2 regions of the Halomonas sp. DP5Y7-2 genome follow, and region 1 is predicted to be linked to the other one. Evidence: predicted binding sites of a transcription regulator. Region 1 holds the regulator's gene; the other holds the start of a gene.
What was found. The regulator sigma-54, encoded in region 1, starts transcription at its own class of promoters, with help from an activator protein. The targets are predictions, from matches to a motif close to TGGCACNNNNNTTGCTNT.

Region 1 (9,574 bases):
GTGTGGAAATTCAGCGCAACGACCAGGGTCAGCTATCCCGCGCCACGGCGACTGGCTCCCGTGCCTATCTGGAGCAGCAGCCTTCGCCGGAAGAGCCGGTGGTCAAGGGCTGGGGCAAGAAGGTGGTCTACCATGTTGCCGAGCGCCGCATGGAACTCATCGACCAGGCGGAATTGCACAAGGCCAATGACACCTTCGACGGCGCCTACCTGGAGTACTTTCTGGATCGCCGCGTCGTCCAGGCTCGCTCCAGCGCACAGGGTGTCGACGGCCAGCAGCGCATTCGCATGACCCTCGAGCCGGAAAGCCAAGGAAACTGATGAAGACTCTCCACGCTCGCCATCTGGCCAAGAGCTACAAGAAGCGCCGCGTCGTCCAGGACATCAGCCTGTCCATCGAACAGGGCAGCATCGTGGGCCTATTGGGCCCCAACGGCGCAGGCAAGACCACCTCCTTCTACATGATCGTCGGACTGGTCAGGGCGGATGCTGGCACCATCAGCATCGACGATGACGACCTGAGCCGCGCGGCCATGCACCAGCGGGCACTGGCGGGTATTGGCTACCTGCCACAGGAAGCCTCCATCTTCCGCAAGCTGTCCGTAGCCGACAACATCATGGCGATCCTCGAGACCCGCAAGGACCTCGACCGGGAAGGTCGCCAGGCGCGCCTTGAGCAACTGCTCGAAGACTTCCATGTCAGCCACATTCGCGACAACCCGGGCATGAGCCTGTCCGGCGGGGAAAGACGTCGGGTCGAGATCGCCCGAGCCCTGGCCACAGAACCCGCCTTCATTCTGCTCGACGAACCCTTTGCCGGGGTGGATCCGATCTCCGTTGGCGAGATCAAGTCGATCATTCGCCAGCTCAAGGCTCGTGACATCGGCGTCTTGATCACCGACCACAACGTGCGCGAGACGCTGGACATCTGTGACCGCGCCTACATTGTCGGCGACGGCCAGATCATCGCCGAAGGCAGTGCCGAGTCGATCCTTGCCAACCAGCGCGTCAAGGAAGTCTATCTCGGCGAAAACTTTCGCCTTTAACCACCATGGGCGCTGCCGGGCCGCTATGTTGGCAGGGTCTTCATGGCGCCCGCTCGACCTTGCACTGACACGCATGCGGGGCACTGCAAGCCCTGCGCGCCACCCCCTGCCCACAAGTTGGCAAGAAGCTTGCATGGTACCTGACCCGCCGTTAGGGTAAGGCTTTTCAGCTCCACGAACGGAAGTCACATCATGGCCCTCAAGGCGTCACTGCAGCTGAAGATCGGCACCCAGCTGACCATGACCCCTCAGCTGCAACAGGCAATTGGCCTGCTCCAGCTTTCCACGCTGGACCTGCGCCAGGAAGTCCAGCAGGCGCTCGAGGCCAACCCGATGCTCGAGCTGGAGGATGAATTCGGCGAGCTGCAGGTCAAGGACAGCAAGGACGACGACTGGGCCGACGAGATCCCCTCCGAGCTAACGGTCGACAGCGACTGGTCCGATACCTATCAAGACCTTGGCACCGCCCCGGCCGGCAGCGCCGAGGCGCCTGACTTCGAGCGCCAGGCCAGCGGGCAATCCCTGCATGGCCACCTTAGCTGGCAGCTGGCCCTGCTGGACCTCAATGATAATGACAGGCGCATCGCAGAGTGCCTGATTGACGCGGTCAACGGCGATGGCTACCTGGTAGGACACCTTGACGATATCGCCCAGGGCCTGGCCGATGACGACGCTGCTGCCCCGCCCCTGCAGGACGTGGCGTCGGTGCTGGCCAGGCTGCAGCAATTCGAACCTACCGGTGTATTTGCCCGAGATTTGCGCGAATGCCTGCAGCTGCAACTGGACAGCCTGCCCCGTGACACCCCCCTTCTGCCCCAGGCGGGAAGACTGGTACGCCAGTTTCTCGAGGCGCTGGCCAGCGGTGATCGCCGTCTGCTGAAGCGCCGCCTGAGCCTGACCGAAGAGCAGCTGGACGATGTCATCGAACTGATCCGTGGCCTCGACCCTAGGCCTGGCAGCCAGTACGGCGACAGCGACAACGACTATGTCATTCCCGATCTGGTGGTCCGCCACACCGAAGAAGGCTGGCGCGTCGAGCTGAACCCTGAGGCGATGCCACGCCTGCGCATTCAACCCGACTATGCGGCGTTGATCCGACGGGCCGACAAGAGCCAGGACAACCAGTTTCTGAAGGACCACTTGCAGGAGGCGCGCTGGCTGATCAAGAGCCTGGCAAGCCGCAACGACACCCTGTTGAGGGTCGGACGCGAAATCATGGAGCGGCAGCTCGACTTCCTCGAGCAGGGTGAAGCCGCCATGAAACCACTGGTGTTGGCAGACATTGCGGCCAAGGTGGAGATGCACGAATCGACCATCTCACGGGTGACGACCCAGAAATTCGTGCATACGCCACGGGGAGTGTTCGAGCTCAAGTATTTCTTTTCCAGCCAGGTGGGCCAGGATGGGGATGCCCATTCCAGCACTGCCATACGCGCCATGATCAAGTCGCTGATCCAGCAGGAGCCGCCTCGCAAACCGCTGTCTGACAGCAAATTGGTGGAGCTGCTCGCCGAAGACGGTGTCAACGTCGCCCGACGCACCGTCGCCAAGTATCGAGAAGCGATGAATATTCCCTCTTCGAGCGAGCGCAAGCGCCTGCGCTGAGCCCGGTCAGAAGGCTCGAGACAGGCGGCGAGCAGAGTGCGTAGCGCAGTTGCATGAAAAGCGCAAGCGCTTGAAATATCGCACGACATCTGCGTCTTAATGCGTAGAAGCAGGGGGGTTTGCAGGATCGGAAAAAGGGTTACAATCGAGCTACCACCCGCAAGAGCAAGGAGCCTTGTCATGCAAGTCAACATTACCGGCCACCACGTCGAATTGACCGATCCCCTGCGTGACTACGTACAAGAGAAGCTCGCCCGTGTGGAGCGCCATTACGACAACATCACCAATGTGCAGGTCACCCTCTCGGTGGAGAAGGAGCGCCAACAGGCTGCCTGTACGCTTCACGCTGCCGGTGCAGACCTGCATGCAGAAGCCCAGGACGGCGACATGTACGCCGCCATCGACGCCCTTGCCGACAAGCTGGACCGCCAGCTCGTCAAGCACAAGGAAAAATCCCAAGCCCGCGCCCAAGGCGCCGGAATTCGCTGACCTCTCATGACATTGGATGCCATTCTCCCCCCCGAGCGCACGCTATTTGACGTCCCGGGGGGCAGCAAGAAGAGGGTGCTGGAATTTTTCAGCACCTTCATTGCGCAGAACACACCAAGCCTGGATAGCCAGGAAGTCTTCAGTCGCCTGATCGGCCGCGAACGTCTGGGTAGCACCGGCATCGGCAATGGCGTGGCCATTCCGCATGCTCGCAACCCTCACTGCAAGGCCCCTATCTCTGGCTTTCTCAAGCTGGCAGAGCCGATTGATTTCGACGCCATCGACGGCGAACCGGTGGACCTGGTATTTGTCTTGCTGGTGCCTGAAGAAGCGGATGATGCTCACCTAGCCCTGCTGGGCCAGGTGGCCGGGGTCATGAATGACGCCGATACCCGACATCGTCTGCGCCACGCGACGTCCCAGCGCGAGCTGCACGAGCGCTTGCAGGAAGCGATTCGCCAGCAAGCCCCGGGCGACGCCACGAGCTGACGGCACGCAGCGAAAGCGCCTTGATCCTATGTCTTGATGGCGCACGCCTTGCCTGGCGCCTTGAAGGAATGGCGCCTCGCTGATTAACCTCTAGCTGATTACCATCTAGCTGATCACCATCTAGCTAGATAGTACGCTCTGATCGAGCGTGATCTGGCCGTCACCGCGCGGTTGACACCAACTGCCCTCTTATCGCCCCCTGCCAAGGAGACAGGACATGCAGCTCGTGATCATCAGTGGTCGCTCTGGCTCGGGAAAGTCCGTGGCGCTTCAGGCTCTCGAAGACCTGGGCTTCTATGCCATCGACAACTTGCCAGCGACGCTGCTGGGGTCACTGGTCGAAGAGCTGGAGAATGGACATTCACAGCGCATTGCCGTCAGTGTCGATGCGCGCAATCTGCCCGAGGCGCTGGAGCGTTTTCCCGCGCAGCTGACGGGGCTGAAGCAAGGTCCCATCGACTGTCAGGTCGTCTATCTCACCAGCGACGCGCGGATTCTGCTGGAACGCTACTCCCATACTCGACGCCGCCACCCGCTGACCCGCAATACCGACATGACCCTGGCCGAGGCCATCGAGTCCGAGCAGAAGGCGTTGTCTGGCATTCGCGACCTGGCAGATCTGATCATCGACAGCTCCCGCCTGTCCGTACATGAGCTGCGTTCACGCATCGCCGAGCAGGTGGCCGATCATCGCAGCGGCCAGCTGAGCCTGACCATCGAGTCCTTTGGCTTCAAGCGTGGCGTGCCCCCCGACGCCGACATCGTGTTCGATGCACGCTGCCTGCCTAACCCCTACTGGGAACCATCGCTGCGGGATGCCAACGGCTGCGATCAAAGCGTGATCACCTTCCTTGAGCACTATCAAGACGTCGCCGACATGAAGCGCGACATCCTGACCTGGGTGCGCAACTGGCTGCCACGCTATCAGGCCAGCCAGCGCAGTTATCTGACGGTGGCCGTAGGCTGCACCGGGGGTCAGCATCGCTCGGTCTATCTGGCCGAGAGCATCGCCGCGGCGCTGGTCGATGACCACCCGAGAATACGCCTGCGCCACCGCGAGCTTGGCCAGCAACGTCGTCTGGACAGCGGGGCACAATGAGCGTGGCCAGACGCGAACTGACCCTTACCAACCGCCGCGGGCTGCACGCTCGGGCGGCCACTCGCCTGGTCACCTGCTGTCAGGCGTTCGACGCCTCCGTGACCGTGCACCACGGTCAGCGCTGTGGGGATGCCGCCAACATCATGTCCCTGCTGATGCTGGCAGCCCCCTGCGGCACCGTGCTGACCCTGGAAGCAGAAGGTCCCGACGCCGATGCGGTGCTCGACGCCCTTGAGGCCTTGTTCGTCGCACGCTTCGACGAAGACGCCTAAGGCCCTCGGCCACTACGCTGACCCTGCCCTACCCTCCGATTTCGCCTCGCTTCAAAGGACATCATGCAGCTTATCCAGACTGGCAAGTACACCGAGGTCCACTACGACCCGGACCAGGATGCCTTTATCAAGACCTTCACACCCAAGGCGAGCGATCGCTGGCGCTACCGCCTGGGCATTCGCCGCTACCCGGGACACAACTTTCGCTACGTAGCCCGTCGCCTGGAGCGCCTGGGAATCGACACGCCCACCATTCTTGACGCTCAGCGCTACCGTCTGGTCACCGCCAACGTCCATGGTGTGGCGCTGAAACAGCTGGTACTCGATGATCCCGCCTTGCAGGAGCGCTACCTGGACATCCTGGAAGCGCTGTATCGTGACCGCATTCACTGTCGAGGCCTGCATACCGACAACTTCCTGGTGGTCGACGGTACGATCATCGCCATCGATCTGGATGCCTACAAGGCCCCGCGCGTCTTCACCTATCCACGCCGGGAGTTCATCGACTGCCTCAGCCGGTCCCTCAAGAACGAGGAGTCCTTTCTGTTCGAGCGTTTCCTCAAGCGCGTCGACGCCCAGCATCCCTGAATAGCCTGACGGAGCCTACCCGGCTGGTGGGAGCCGCGGGAGCAATGGTAAACTCGCCGAAATATTTTTGGTTTACTAAACCCTCAGGAGCCGAGATGCCCTCTCCCGTCTGGCACCCCTACGCCCATCTCAAGACACAAGCCGCCGCCCCCAGGGTGGTCGGCGGGCGCGGCACCCGCTTCACCCTGGACACCGGCGAATCTCTGCTCGACGCGACCTGCTCATGGTGGTGCATGATTCATGGCTACGGTCATCCGCGCCTGGTCGACGCCATCAAGCAACAGGCCGACACACTGTGCCATGTCATGCTGGGCGGGCTGACCCACGATCCCGCCGATCAGCTGGCGCGGGAGCTGGTGCGACTCACACCCGACGGACTCGAGCACGTGTTCTTCTCCGATAGCGGTTCCGTCGGCATGGAAGTCGCCATGAAGATGGCCGTCCAGTACCACCATCTGCGTGGCCATACGGGCAAGCGCCGGATGCTGTCATTGATGAAGGCTTACCACGGTGACACCGCCGGCTGCATGGCAGTGTGCGACCCGGAGGAAGGCATGCACTCGCTGTTTGCCGGCTACCTGCCCGAACACCACTTCGCGCCGGCACCCAAGGCGCCTTACGGCGCCACTGCGCAACAGGTCGAGGCAGATCTGGCGGCGCTACGCAGCGTGCTTGAGCAGCACCACCACGAGATAGCCGCCCTGCTGATGGAACCCCTGCTGCAGGCGGCGGGTGGTCTCAACATGACGTCACCGCACTATCTGCGCGGCGCACGAGCGCTATGTGACGAGTTTGATGTCCTGCTGGTGTTCGATGAAGTCGCCACCGGCTTTGGCCGCACCGGCAAGATGTTCGCCGCCGACCATGCCGATATCACGCCTGACATCATGGTACTGTCCAAAGGCTTGACCGGCGGCTACCTGGGCCATGCCGCCACCCTGGCCACCACCCGCGTCCATGACACCTTCATCGGTGACAGCCAGCTGCATGCCTTCATGCATGGCCCCACCTTCATGGGCAACCCGCTGGCCTGTCGGGTCGCGCTGGAGAGCCTGCGAGTGTTCGAGGAGGAGAACTACCTGGGCAAGATCTCGCACCTCAATGCCATCCTGACCCGTGAGCTTGCCGGCGACGACAGTCTGCGCCAGCATCCTGCTGTCGCTGACGTGCGCGTGCTGGGAGCTACCGGAGTCATCGAAGTGCACGATGCCTCCGCTCTTGCCCATGCGGCAGACATCGCCCGCTCACGCGGAGTGTGGCTGCGTTCCTTCGGCCGATGGCTTTATACCATGCCCGCCTACATCACCTCCGACGAAGAGATGCGCCAGATCATCGACGCCATGAAGGCGCCCTTCCTGGATGCCGCCTAGCCCTGTCGCACCCCAGCGATAACGGCATCACCAGCCCCAGAACAGCAACCACCAGGCGCCCACCGCGGGCGCCTGGGCCAGCACCATCAGCCCCATGGCCAGGCCACGCCGCATGCCTGATACGTAACGCCCGAGCAGGCCCCAGCTCAAGCAAGCGCTGACCACCACCACAAGCATCAACAGCAGCGCTCTCACATCATCGGCCCACAGCAGCTGCCAGCCTTCCCCACGCAGCAGCGTCAGGGTGGTCATCGACAGCCCCAGAAACACACCTCCGCCGGCCAGAGGAATCAGCCCATAGGACAGGTGCCACAGGCGCCGCCAGGACCACCTGCCCAGCAGCAGATTGGCCAACCCCAGCAGCGCGCTTGTCCAGCCTCCCAGGGTCAGCGCCGTCACGCCGATATAGCCCAACAGCAGAGCGCCATCGAGCAGGCTGAACACATCGTGTTGCTCAGGGTAGTGGGTCAGCAGCCACCAGGGTGCCGTGGCATCCAGCAGCCAGCCCGCACCATGACCGTAGAGCCACACCGCGCTCGATTGCTTGGCCGCCACGAACCAGGGACTCGCAGACCAGTGGAAGGCACCCACCGCCACACCCAGCAGTCCAAACACCACCAGCAGGTACTCCCACACGGTGGCCGGCCGCTGGGGAGGGGGAGCAATCACCTCAGCCCCAGGGGCACGCAGCTTTAGATGAATCGCGCCCTTGTAGCCGGTGCAGCGTGAGCACAGATGGCAATCACTGGCGCTGTCCAGCTGCTTGAGTGGAAGCAGCACGGGACAGTCTGGAGCCGGTTGGCGAGCGACCTCGCCCCTGCGCCGTCTTTGGCCATAGCGGTGCCAGCTGGCTGGCTCGGTGCGAACGTGCAGTGGCGAGAGTTTGGCAAGCAGTGCGAAGACGCCACTGACGGGACACAGATGACGACACCAGACACGCTTGCCCTTGCCGTAGACCACCCCCACCAGGGCGGCGGCTACGGTTGAGCCTCCCAGCACCAGCAGTGCCGCCTTCGGGTACTGATAGACACTGATCAATTGGCCATACACGGTGGTCATGACAAAACCCACCAAGGGCCAGCCTCCCCAGCGCATCCAGCGCGGTATCGCACGCCCCAGACCCACGCGACTGGCCGCCTCCGATATCGCCCCTTCAGGGCACAGCAGGCCACACCACAGCCGCCCCGCAACGACCATGCTGACCATCACGAAGGGCCACCAGATACCCCAGAACACGAATTCGGCGAACACGGTAAGGTGTCCCAGGATGCGGGACTGGTAGTCGGGCAGCGGCAACAGGGGGGGTATCAGCAGCAACACTGCGTAGAACAGCACGACGCTCCATTGCAGCCCCAGCACCGCTCGACGATGATCGGCGAGCCAATGTCCTAGCTGATCCAGGCGCGAGCGCTCATCGTCGCCGCGCTTGACTGATGCGGACAGACAGCGACGCATGCTCACGATGCCACCCGATCTCTGCTCTGCCTACGCAGGGGAACATGCAGGTACATGATGACCAGCCACCAATATGCGATGTAGCCCAACACCAGGGTGGAGGGCGGCCAGGCCCGATAGCCAGCGATGGAGGCTAACATCCCCCCTACTCCCTGACCGTCGTCCAGCCACTGACTGGTATCCCAGAGCGGATCCATGCCAGCGGGCAACCAGCCCAGATTGATCAACCCTTCCAGCGCCGACACCCAAAGACCGGCCGCCACCAGCAGCAACAATGCTTCGCTGATCACAAAATAGAGGCGCCAGGCAAAGCGCCGCGACGTCCATTGCAATGCCCAGAAACATAGCGCTGCCATCACCAGCCCCAGGCCGGCGGACAGGACAAAGTCCCAGCGCGTGCCCTGATGCCATTGCGCGACACCGATGCCATAGAGAAATACCAGTGTCTCGGCGCCTTCCCGGGCAACCGCCAGCGCCGCCAGGCTGGCGATACCCCACTGACGGACCGGTGCCAGGCAGCGCTGGGCGTCGCGCTCAAGTACCCCCTTGAGCGTCGCGCCATGGCGCCGCATCCACGCCGCCATATGCACGATCAGAAGCGCCGCCACGGCCGACATGATCACCTGAAACAGCGTTTGGGCGTCTCCGCTCAGCACGTCGCCGACGCCCATCAAGGCCGCGCCTAACGAGATGGCCAGCGCGATGCCCAGCATGGCTCCCGCCCACAGCCACCTCAGGGCATCACGGCGCTCGGCGCGAACCAGCCAGGTGTAGAGGACACCCAGCACCAGAATGGCTTCCATGCTTTCACGAAACACCACCACGAAGGCCGCTCCATTCATGGTGCAGCCTGCTCATCTGGGGCAACCGCGATGATTTCACCCTGCGCCTCAGGCAGGTGGAATTCATCGAAATACTCATAGCGACCAGGCTTGAGCGGATGAATGACCACAAAGGAGTGGACGCCAGGGCCCATCACCTTTTCCTGGCGCAAGCGACGACTTTCGAACTCGACCGGGGTGGCCCCGCTGTTGTGCAACTCCAGTTTGAACCGCTCCCCTGCCCTGACCAGCAACGGGGTAGGCTCGAGACGCCCGTCATCAAGCGTCAATCGATAGCTGGGCAGGCCCTCGGCAAGGCCCTCTCCCGCAACGGCCCACAG
Region 2 (9,574 bases), on a different contig from region 1:
CCGCTACCTGCTGCGCGACAAGGACGTCGCCCTCAGCGTGACCACAAGCCCGGCCACCTTGGAACAGTCCGAGGTGGCGCTACGCATGGTCCTTGGCAATCTCATCCGCAACGCCTTCCAGCACACCTGGGCGGGTGACGTCACCCTGCGTCAGCAGGGCAAGACGGTCTTTATCGACAACCTGCAGCGCGCCGACGGGCAGGAAGACGGAAGCGGTGACAGCCAAGATGCCGACCACGATGCCCCCGCAGGACACCCAGACACTGTCGACGACCTGGGCTTTGGCCTTGGCCTGGAGCTGACAGCTCAGCTCACCGAGCGGCTCGGCTGGCACTATCACAACCAGCCGGTGCCAGGGGGACACTACGTCCAGCTCACCCTGGTTGATGCCGCCGAGCCCCACGGCTAAAGGCTCCCGTTTCACTCGAGCCCGAGCAAGGCTGTTGGTGCGAGCTGTCGACCGCCACTTTCGCCCTAGACGGTCAGGTAGCGCTTCACCACGTCATCACTCAATGCTGCTATGTCGCCCTCCGCCACGCGCCGGCCACGATCAAGGATGGCAAAACGATCTGCAAAACGGCGAGCAAAGGGGAGCTTCTGCTCCACCAGCAGTACGGTCAGCCCATCATCGGCGATCAGACGGCGAATGACCTCGCCAATCTGGGCGACGATGTTCGGCTGGATGCCCTCCCCCGGCTCATCGAGGATCAGTAGCTTGGGCTCGAGTACCAACGCACGCCCGATGGCCAGCTGCTGCTGCTGGCCGCCCGAAAGATCCCCGCCACGACGCTGGCGCATTTCCTTGAGCACGGGAAACAGCTCGTAGATGCGCTCGGGTACCTGGCGCAAGCCATCCCCGCGCGCTGCCAGACCGGTACGCAGGTTCTCTTCCACCGTCAGCAGTGGAAAAATCTGCCGTCCCTGAGGCACGTAACCGATGCCAAGGCGCGAGCGATCTTCCAGCCGACGGCGCTCCAGAGCCACGCCATCCGCGTATTCCAGCGCTCCTCCACGGATCGGCACTTCGCCCATGATGGCTTTCATCAACGTCGTCTTGCCGACACCATTGCGCCCCAGCACGCAGGTGCAGGCCGCTTTGGGCACCTGCAGATCCAGGTCCCACAGCGTATGGCTTTCGCCATAGAACTGGTTGAGCCCACGAATGTTCAGCATTGGCGGGCCCTCCGATACGCCAGCGCAGCGAGCCAGCGCGGATATCGCCGTCTTTTCATGCGGGGTCCCGTGACGCGATCCCATGCGACGACATAGGCACTTCTTACACCGGGATCCAGTGGAAAGCGTTCCAGTCCCATCATGCAGCCTCCTCATCGCCACCCAGATAGACCTCGACCACCCTGGGGTCGCTGGCCACCTTGTCCATGCTGCCTTCCGCCAGCACGGAGCCTTGATGCAGCACCGTGACGGTGCGCGCGATGGACCTGACGAAGCCCATATCGTGCTCAACCACCACCACGGAATGCTTGCCGGCAAGTCCCTTCAAAAGCTCGGCCGTGCGCTCCATTTCCTGTTCGGTCATACCGGCAACGGGTTCGTCCACCAGCAGCAACCGCGGGCGCTGCATCAACAACATGCCGATCTCGAGCCACTGCTTCTGACCATGGGACAGGATGCCTGCCTGGCGACGGCTCAAGGCTGACAGGCCGACGGTTTCCATGACCTCTTCGATACGATTGCGCAGGTCGGCATTCAGTCGAGCGACCAGGGTGGGCCACAGACTCTTGTCGGTGGCCATGGCAAGCTCCAGGTTCTCGAACACGCTGAGCGCCTCGAACACCGTGGGTTTCTGGAATTTCCTTCCAATACCCAGGCGTGCGATCTCCGGCTCGTTCTTGGTCAGCAGGTTATGACGGCTGCCAAACCACACGCTGCCCGTATCAGGGCGGGTCTTGCCGGTGATGATGTCCATCATGGTGGTCTTGCCGGCACCGTTGGGCCCGATGATGCAGCGCAGCTCACCGTCGTCGATGGTCAGGTTGAGCCCATTGATGGCCTTGAACCCATCAAAACTGACGGAGACATCCTCCAGATAGAGGATGGGGCCATGGCGTACATCGACCGGGGACGCCTGCGGCACCAGAAAGTCGAAGACACGATCGCGATCGGCCAGACCATGGAGAAAACTCATGGGGTCGCCTCCTGTTTTACCGCCATGTTGTTAGGTGCATCATCGTGCTGACGGCGACGAGACAATAGCCCGGCGATACCCTGAGGCAGCAGCACGGTGACCAGCACGAACAGCGCCCCCAGGGCAAACAGCCAGGCCTCGGGCATGATCCCGGTGAACACGCTCTTGGCGTAGTTCACCGCCAGCGCACCGATCACCGCGCCATACAGGGTGGCACGGCCACCCAGCGCCACCCACACCACGATCTCGATGGAAAACAGCGGGGAGAATTCGCTGGGATTGATGATCCCTACCTGGGGCACATACAGGGCGCCAGCGACCCCGGCCAGCATCGCCGAGACGACGAACACGAACAGCTGGTAGCGCTCTACCCGGTAGCCGAGAAAGCGAGTGCGCGACTCAGCGTCACGTACTGCCACGCAGACGCGGCCAAGCTTGCTCACGACAATGGCTCGGCACAGCAGAAACCCTATTGCCAGGGCGACGCCTGAGGCGATGAACAAGCCCAGGCGCGTGCTGTCGGCGGACAAGTCGAAGCCCAGCAGCTCCTTGAAGTCGGTCAGGCCATTGTTGCCGCCAAAGCCCATCTCGTTGCGGAAGAACGCCAGCATCAGCGCGAAGGTCAGGGCCTGGGTGATGATCGACAGGTAAACCCCGGTGACCCGTGAACGGAACGCCAGAAAGCCGAACACCAGCGCCAGCAGGCCCGGCGCCAACAGCACCATCGCAAAGGCCACGCCCGGCATGTCGAATCCCAGCCAGTACCAGGGAAGGCTATCCCAGTCGAGGAAGACCATGAAATCGGGCAGCAACGGGTCGCCATAGACGCCGCGGTCGCCGATCTGGCGCATCAGGTACATGCCCATGGCGTAGCCGCCCAGGGCGAAGAAAGCACCGTGGCCAAGGCTGAGAATGCCTAGATACCCCCAGACTAGGTCCACAGCGACCGCCAGCAAGGCATAACACAGATACTTGCCGAGCAAGGTAACGGTATAAGTAGAGACGTGAAGCGGGTGATCGGCGGGCAACAGGTTGGCCAGCACCACCAGAGCCATGGCGCTACAGAGCACCGCCAGGAAGGTCAGCGTTGAGCGCTCGCCAAAGGGGCGAGCAAGCCAGTGTCGGGATGTCATCATGCTCAGCCCTCCGCCGCGCGGCCTTTCTGCGGGAACAGTCCCCGCGGCCGCTTTTGAATGAACAGAATGATGAACACCAGCACCAGAATCTTGGCCAGCACTGCCCCGGCCCAGGGCTCAAGTACCTGATTGATCACGCCAAGCGAGAGCCCGGCGACCAGGGTGCCCCACAGGTTACCGACGCCACCGAACACCACCACCATGAACGAGTCGATGATGTAGTTCTGACCCAGGTTGGGACCCACGTTGGTCAGCTGGGACAGCGCCACGCCAGCAAGGCCTGCCACGCCGGAGCCCAACGCAAACGTCAAGATATCGACACGGGTCGCCCGAATCCCCATGGAACGCGCCATGGCACGATTCTGGGTGACAGCTCTCACCTCCAGGCCCAATCGCGTCCTGCGCATGACCAGCATCAGCGCGGCAAAGACCAGCACCGCAAACCCGAGCACGTACAGCCGGTTGAGGGTCAGCGACAGCGCATCGTTGATGATCAGCGAGCCGCTCATCCACTCCGGCGTCACCACGGTACGATTCAGGGGAGAAATCAGCGTACGTACCAGCTGCTGCAAGATCAGGCTGACACCAAAGGTGGCCAGCAGGGTTTCCAGCGGACGCCCCTTCAGAAACTGGATGACGCCCCGCTCGATCGCGACACCTACCAGTGCCGCCACCAGAAAGCCTGCCGGTATCGCCAGCAGCAGCGCCAGCCCCGGCTGCCCCGGCAACAGCTGCTGCATCGCCCAGGTGGTGTAGGCTCCCAGCATGATCAGTTCGCCGTGAGCCATGTTGATCACACCCATCACGCCGAAGGTGATCGCCAGACCAATAGCGGCCAGGACCAGGACAGAGCCCAGCGAAAGGCCAAAGTACAGCGTCTCTGCGGCGCGATTGAGCTTCAGCGACTGCTCAATGTCAGCCAGCGCTGCGGACGCCGCGTCGGCCACCATGGCGTCTTCGCTGCGGCTGGCCTGCATCAATGCCGCCCTGACCTGTCCATTCAGACTGCCGGCGAGATCCGCGACAGCGGCGCTGTCGCCCTGCTCCAGTCGGTGAATGGCAATCGCCTGGGTCAGGGCCGCCGCCACCTCCGGGTCACTCTCGTTCTGGGCAAGTTCCGACAGGGACTCCACCACCTCGGTATCGACGTCCCCCAGCAGCGCTTTCGCTGCAATCAGCCGCTGCGCGGGATCATCGACGCGCAGATCCAGCAGGGCCAGAGTGCTGTCCAGGTGGCCACGCAGACGATTGTTGATGGCGACCCGGTCAAGCTCGCGCCGCGACACCTCCCCCGCCTCTTCCATGGTGAGGGCATCTGCCACCGGCCATTGACGGCCTCGGTTGGCCAGAATCACGACGATGTCGCCGCTGTCCTTGACCTGGGCCAGCTTGCCCTCGGCGAAACTCTCGAGCCATCCGCGTGCGCGCGTGTCACCACTCGCGGCAATGGCATCGATAGCCGCCTCCTTTTCGCGAAAGTTGGCCTCAGCGAGTGCCTGCAGCAGCTCGCGACCAGCGTCTTCCTCTGGAGTTGCACTGGTGTCCTGCGCTGCGGCGTTGTCCTGTCCAAGAGCACATGGCCCAAGAGCGACCAGGCTGACCAGCAGCAGCGCCTTCAACCAGTATCGCCATGCTGTTGTGTTCATAGCGGAATTCCGTGAGCGCCCTTGTCAGATCGTCAAGGGCATCATGATGGGCGTGGTCCTGGCCGGGACGTCATGGCGCCCCGGCCGTGTTTTTGGTAGCGAATGTCACTCCGTGGCAGCAACGTCGGCGCCGCCGCCGCAGCTACCCTGCACCACGTTGTAGTTGCCGCACTCGAGCGGTGCACGCCAGTCGCTGATGAGATCGCGGGAGCCTTCCAGGTAGTCTGACCAGGCATCCCCAGCGACGGTGGAGGGCGTTTCCCACACGACCGAGAACTGGCCGTTGTCCTGGATTTCACCGATCAGCACGGGCTTGGTGATGTGGTGGTTGGGCATCATGGTGGCGTAACCACCGGTGAGGTTGGGCACCGACACCCCAATAATGGCTTCCTTGACGGCGTCCACCTCGGTGGTACCAGCCTTGCGCACCGCTTCTGTCCACATGTTGAAGCCAATATAGTGAGCTTCCATGGGGTCGTTGGTCACGGCGTTGTCGTCCCCCGTGTAGTCGTACCAGGCGTCGATAAAGTCGTAGTTGGCGTCTTCGTCGACGCTCATGAAGTAGTTCCAGGCTGCCAGGTGGCCTACCAAGGGAGCCGTATCCAGGCCGGAAAGCTCCTGCTCACCTACGGAGAAGGCGACGACTGGAATATCAGCGGCATCAACGCCCTGGTTGGCCAGCTCACGATAGAAGGGAACATTGGCGTCGCCGTTGATCGTGGAGACCACGGCGGTTTTCTTGCCCGCTCCGCCAAACTGCTTGATCTCGGAGACGATGTTCTGCCAATCCGAGTGACCGAAAGGGGTGTAGTTGACCATGATGTCCTCGTCGGCCACCCCCTGGGACTTCAGGTAGGCCTCGAGGATCTTGTTGGTGGTGCGCGGATAGACGTAGTCGGTGCCCGCCAGCACCCAGCGCTCCACGCCGACATCGTTCATCAGGTAGTCGACGGCCGGAATGGCCTGCTGGTTCGGTGCAGCGCCCGTGTAGAAGACGTTCTCGGAGGACTCTTCCCCCTCATACTGAACCGGGTAGAACAGCAGTCCATTAAGCTCTTCCACCACCGGCAGCACGGACTTGCGAGAGACCGAGGTCCAGTTGCCGAAGATCACGTCGACCTCATCCTGGGCCAACAGCTCACGCGCTTTCTCGGCAAACAGCGGCCAGTTGGATGCCGGGTCAACCACCACCGGCTCCAGCTCGCGACCCAGCAACCCCCCCGCTTCATTCTGCTGCTCGATCAGCATCAGCATGGTGTCCTTGAGCGTCGACTCGCTGATCGCCATGGTGCCGGACAGGGAATGCAGGATGCCGACCTTGATCGGGTCCTCGTCGGCAACGGCGGGAGCCGCCATCGCCACAGACAGTGCTGACAGCGCAAAGGCAGAAAGCGCCAAGGAACGGCGGGCAGGATTGAGCACAGCAGAGGCCGAAGCTAAGGACATGGGAAATTCTCCAGGGTGACGTTGTCGTTATCGGAGTCGTGGCGACAGGCCGCGGTGCGCGATCGTCGCCTCACTCTGACAAAGCAAGTTCCATGCCACTTATGTTTTCACGGGCCCCGGTGTTATCTCCCGGTTCTCTTCGGGCTGGCAAAGGCACCCTCTTGGTGCAGCCACCCTTGCCGACTTGCACCAAAAGCAGACGTTGACGTTTGCCATCCCAAAGCCTTGGCAACGTTCTTCAAGACGTTCCGCGCCATCCCGCTAAGAGCCGCCTAACGACTCACCGCCGAGCAGGCACAGGGTGATGACCTTGCCCCCTTCAATATGAAAGGCCACAGGCCACTCGATATGCTCGTGCCAAGGCGCTCTCCCGTGGGGTGGTCCAGCAGATTGCCATGCGCACGACGGACGAAAGACAAGAAGGCCAGGCAGCGCACGATGCAGACAGACCTCCGCGAAGTCCACGTAGCGCTTTACGCCCGGAAAGATGGCCTTGTAGATCGCCTCCTTTGCACTGAAAAGAAGCGTCACCGCCATAGACCTCGATAGCCACCCTGGAAGGTGCAGGAGTTCAGCACCACTCGCGACCACCTCTGCCACGCTATCGGTCTCATCAGCGTCCAGACATTGCTCCACGTCAATGCCCACCCCTGCATATAAATCAGAGGGTGCCACGGCGGATAACGCCAGATCGCTGCAGTGAGAGATGCTGCCAAGCACGCCAGGGGGCCACCGCGGAAGACGGTCAGCCCCCCTGCCCGGCACCCCGCTGTCGATGCCCAACAGACCAAGCGCATAGACCGCGCAGAGGCGCCCGGCCCGGTACTCATCGCGCCGTTTCGCCACAGCGCCCTCCAGTTCGGACGGCAGCTGCACCCTGGCCAGCGCTTGTCGCACAGGCTCTTTGCTGCACGCCCACGACGTTTGACCCGCCCCACTGCTAGCGAGCCAGAAGCCAGCGATAGCGAGCCCAGGCCGGTGCAGTGCCCTCACCTGAAAGGGCTGGCCGTAGGCCTGTCGGTCGCCCGTGAGCGGAGTGCCAGCCCCGCCGATCGAGATGAAGGTCATTGCCCTTCTCGACCGACGGGGGCTAAACGGCTCAGGCAGTCACATTTCAAATACTGCATCACCTTCGCCGATACGCTTACGTCTTCAAGGGGTCGGTCAGGTCGTTGACCAGCACCTCGGCGATCCAGTCAACGGCATCCAGCATCCCCATATGGGTCACTCCCGGGCATGGAATGAGGGCGGGTACCGAACTTGAGAACTCGGCAACGTTGTTGTCAAAGACCGAGCTCAGCACCAGATCATCGGGGACACCACCAGGTCGGCCCTCGACGGGCGCCACCTCTTCCAGCGCCTTGAACAGCACGACCTGAGTGCTCGTCAGCGGTCGCTCATGGGCGGAGCGAAGCATGTCACGGTTGACCTCGTACAGCTCCTCCCAGCGGTTCAACAGAAATTCATCCGGCGGGATACCCTTGTTGACCAACTCCTTCTCGAAGTCATCGCGCACGTCCTTGGCATTGCCGAGAAAGTCCGCGTCCCCCATGTTGAAGTAGGTGTCCAACAGGTACAGACGAACCTTGGTGAAGCCGCGCTGCTCCAGCTGCCAGGCCATCTCGGTGGCGATATTGCCGCCCAGTGACCAACCCAGCAGGCGCACCTCCTCATCCACCGCCAGATGCTCCTCCATGACCTTGAGGTAGAGCGCCGCAATATTGATCAAAGAGGCTTCCGGTTGGACCACGGTGTGGTTGTAGTTGTCGATGCCGTAACAGGCGTAGTGCTCGCCCATGGCGTCGACCAAAGTCCTGTAGACATCACTGTTGCCGTAGCCTGCATGAACCATGAACAGCTTACTGCCGCTCTCCCTGCCGCCGCCGAGGAAGCGCATCAGCATACTGAGCTCCTCGCCTTCCCCGCTGGCGATGAACTCGGCCAGCTGGGACACCGTGGTGTAGCGATAGAACGCCGATACGGACACCGTGTGCCCTGCCTGGGCCCGCATCAGGGAGGTCAACTTGATCAGCTTGATCGAGTCTCCTCCCAGCAGGAAGAAGTCATCCTCGACGCCGACCCGCTCATGGCCCAGCACCTCTTGCCACTGCTGGCACAGCTGAGCCTCGAGTGACGTCCTGGGCGCCACGTAGGCTTGGGCGGAACCTTCCAGGGTCGGTGCAGGAAGCGCCTTGCGGTTGAGCTTGCCGTTGATGGTCAACGGAATCGCGTCAATGAACTGGCAGCTGGCTGGCACCATATAGGACGGCAGCCGCTCCGACAGACGCTGCTTCAAGGTGGCGACCTCGATCTGCTGTTCCTCCGCGGACACCACATAGGCGGCAAGACTTTGCTGACCGGCGTCGCCATAAGCCACCACTACCGCCTGGCGTACCTCCGGCTGAGCCGTCAATGCCGCTTCGATCTCACCCAGCTCAATACGATTACCCCTGATTTTCACCTGAGCATCATTACGCCCCAGGTAGAGCAGGCCACCATCCGGTAGCCAGCGGACCAGGTCACCCGTGCGGTAGAGACGATGGCTACCGGGACAACGTGCATCCGGCTCCGGCGCCAGCGGGTTCTCGAGGAAGCGCTCCTGGGTCAGGCTGTCACGGTTCAGATAGCCCCGTCCTACGCCGGCTCCACCAATGTAGAGTTCTCCCGTGGCGCCCACCGGGACAGGCCGCATGCCTTGATCAAGAACGTACACCTGGGTGTTCAACAGCGGCGTACCGATCTGCTGGGCGGCGTCTCCTGGGTGATAGCGATGGGCCGTCGCACAGACCGCAGCTTCGGTGGGACCATAGGCATTGTAGAGACGCAGATTGTCCCGATAAAAGCGGTCAAGCAGCTCGGTGACAGGCGCCTCTCCACCCACCACCAGGGTCTTGAGCGAGCGCCAGTGACTCGGGTCAAGCTGCCCCAGCATGACTGGGGGCAGGATGGCCAGTTCGATTTTCTGCTCTTTGGCCACTCGGTCAAGCTCGAGCACATCTCGCCTGACCTCGTGAGAACACACGACACAGCGAAGACCACAGGCAAGGCTGACAAACAGCTCAAACACGCTGGCGTCAAAGATGACGTCGGCGAACAGCAGGCTGGTGGCACACTCTTCCACCCCAAACCGCTGCCGCTGGGCCGCCACCAGATTGACCGCGTGACGGTGCTCGATCATCGCCCCTTTCGGCACCCCCGTG

Region 2: the regulator sigma-54 is predicted to act here: its motif matches at 6,455-6,472, upstream of urtA (urea ABC transporter substrate-binding protein).

Annotation. Positions count from the first base shown of each region.
Region 1 is NZ_JAHVHY010000006.1:112,150-121,723, reverse strand. Features, by position in the region: gene lptA (lipopolysaccharide transport periplasmic protein LptA) at 1-320, shown strand, start outside; gene lptB (LPS export ABC transporter ATP-binding protein) at 320-1,045, shown strand; gene KUW18_RS12705 (RNA polymerase factor sigma-54) at 1,238-2,650, shown strand; gene hpf (ribosome hibernation-promoting factor, HPF/YfiA family) at 2,831-3,139, shown strand; gene ptsN (PTS IIA-like nitrogen regulatory protein PtsN) at 3,146-3,628, shown strand; gene rapZ (RNase adapter RapZ) at 3,846-4,727, shown strand; gene KUW18_RS12685 (HPr family phosphocarrier protein) at 4,730-4,999, shown strand; gene KUW18_RS12680 (hypothetical protein) at 5,063-5,587, shown strand; gene bioA (adenosylmethionine--8-amino-7-oxononanoate transaminase) at 5,683-6,957, shown strand; gene KUW18_RS12670 (4Fe-4S binding protein) at 6,985-8,412, opposite strand; gene KUW18_RS12665 (FTR1 family protein) at 8,415-9,254, opposite strand; gene KUW18_RS12660 (cupredoxin domain-containing protein) at 9,251-9,574, opposite strand, start outside.
Region 2 is NZ_JAHVHY010000005.1:144,352-153,925, forward strand. Features, by position in the region: gene KUW18_RS10585 (sensor histidine kinase) at 1-409, shown strand, start outside; gene urtE (urea ABC transporter ATP-binding subunit UrtE) at 475-1,173, opposite strand; gene urtD (urea ABC transporter ATP-binding protein UrtD) at 1,313-2,146, opposite strand; gene urtC (urea ABC transporter permease subunit UrtC) at 2,143-3,282, opposite strand; gene urtB (urea ABC transporter permease subunit UrtB) at 3,285-4,928, opposite strand; gene urtA (urea ABC transporter substrate-binding protein) at 5,034-6,284, opposite strand; gene KUW18_RS10615 (4'-phosphopantetheinyl transferase) at 6,636-7,271, opposite strand; gene KUW18_RS10620 (non-ribosomal peptide synthetase) at 7,519-9,574, opposite strand, start outside.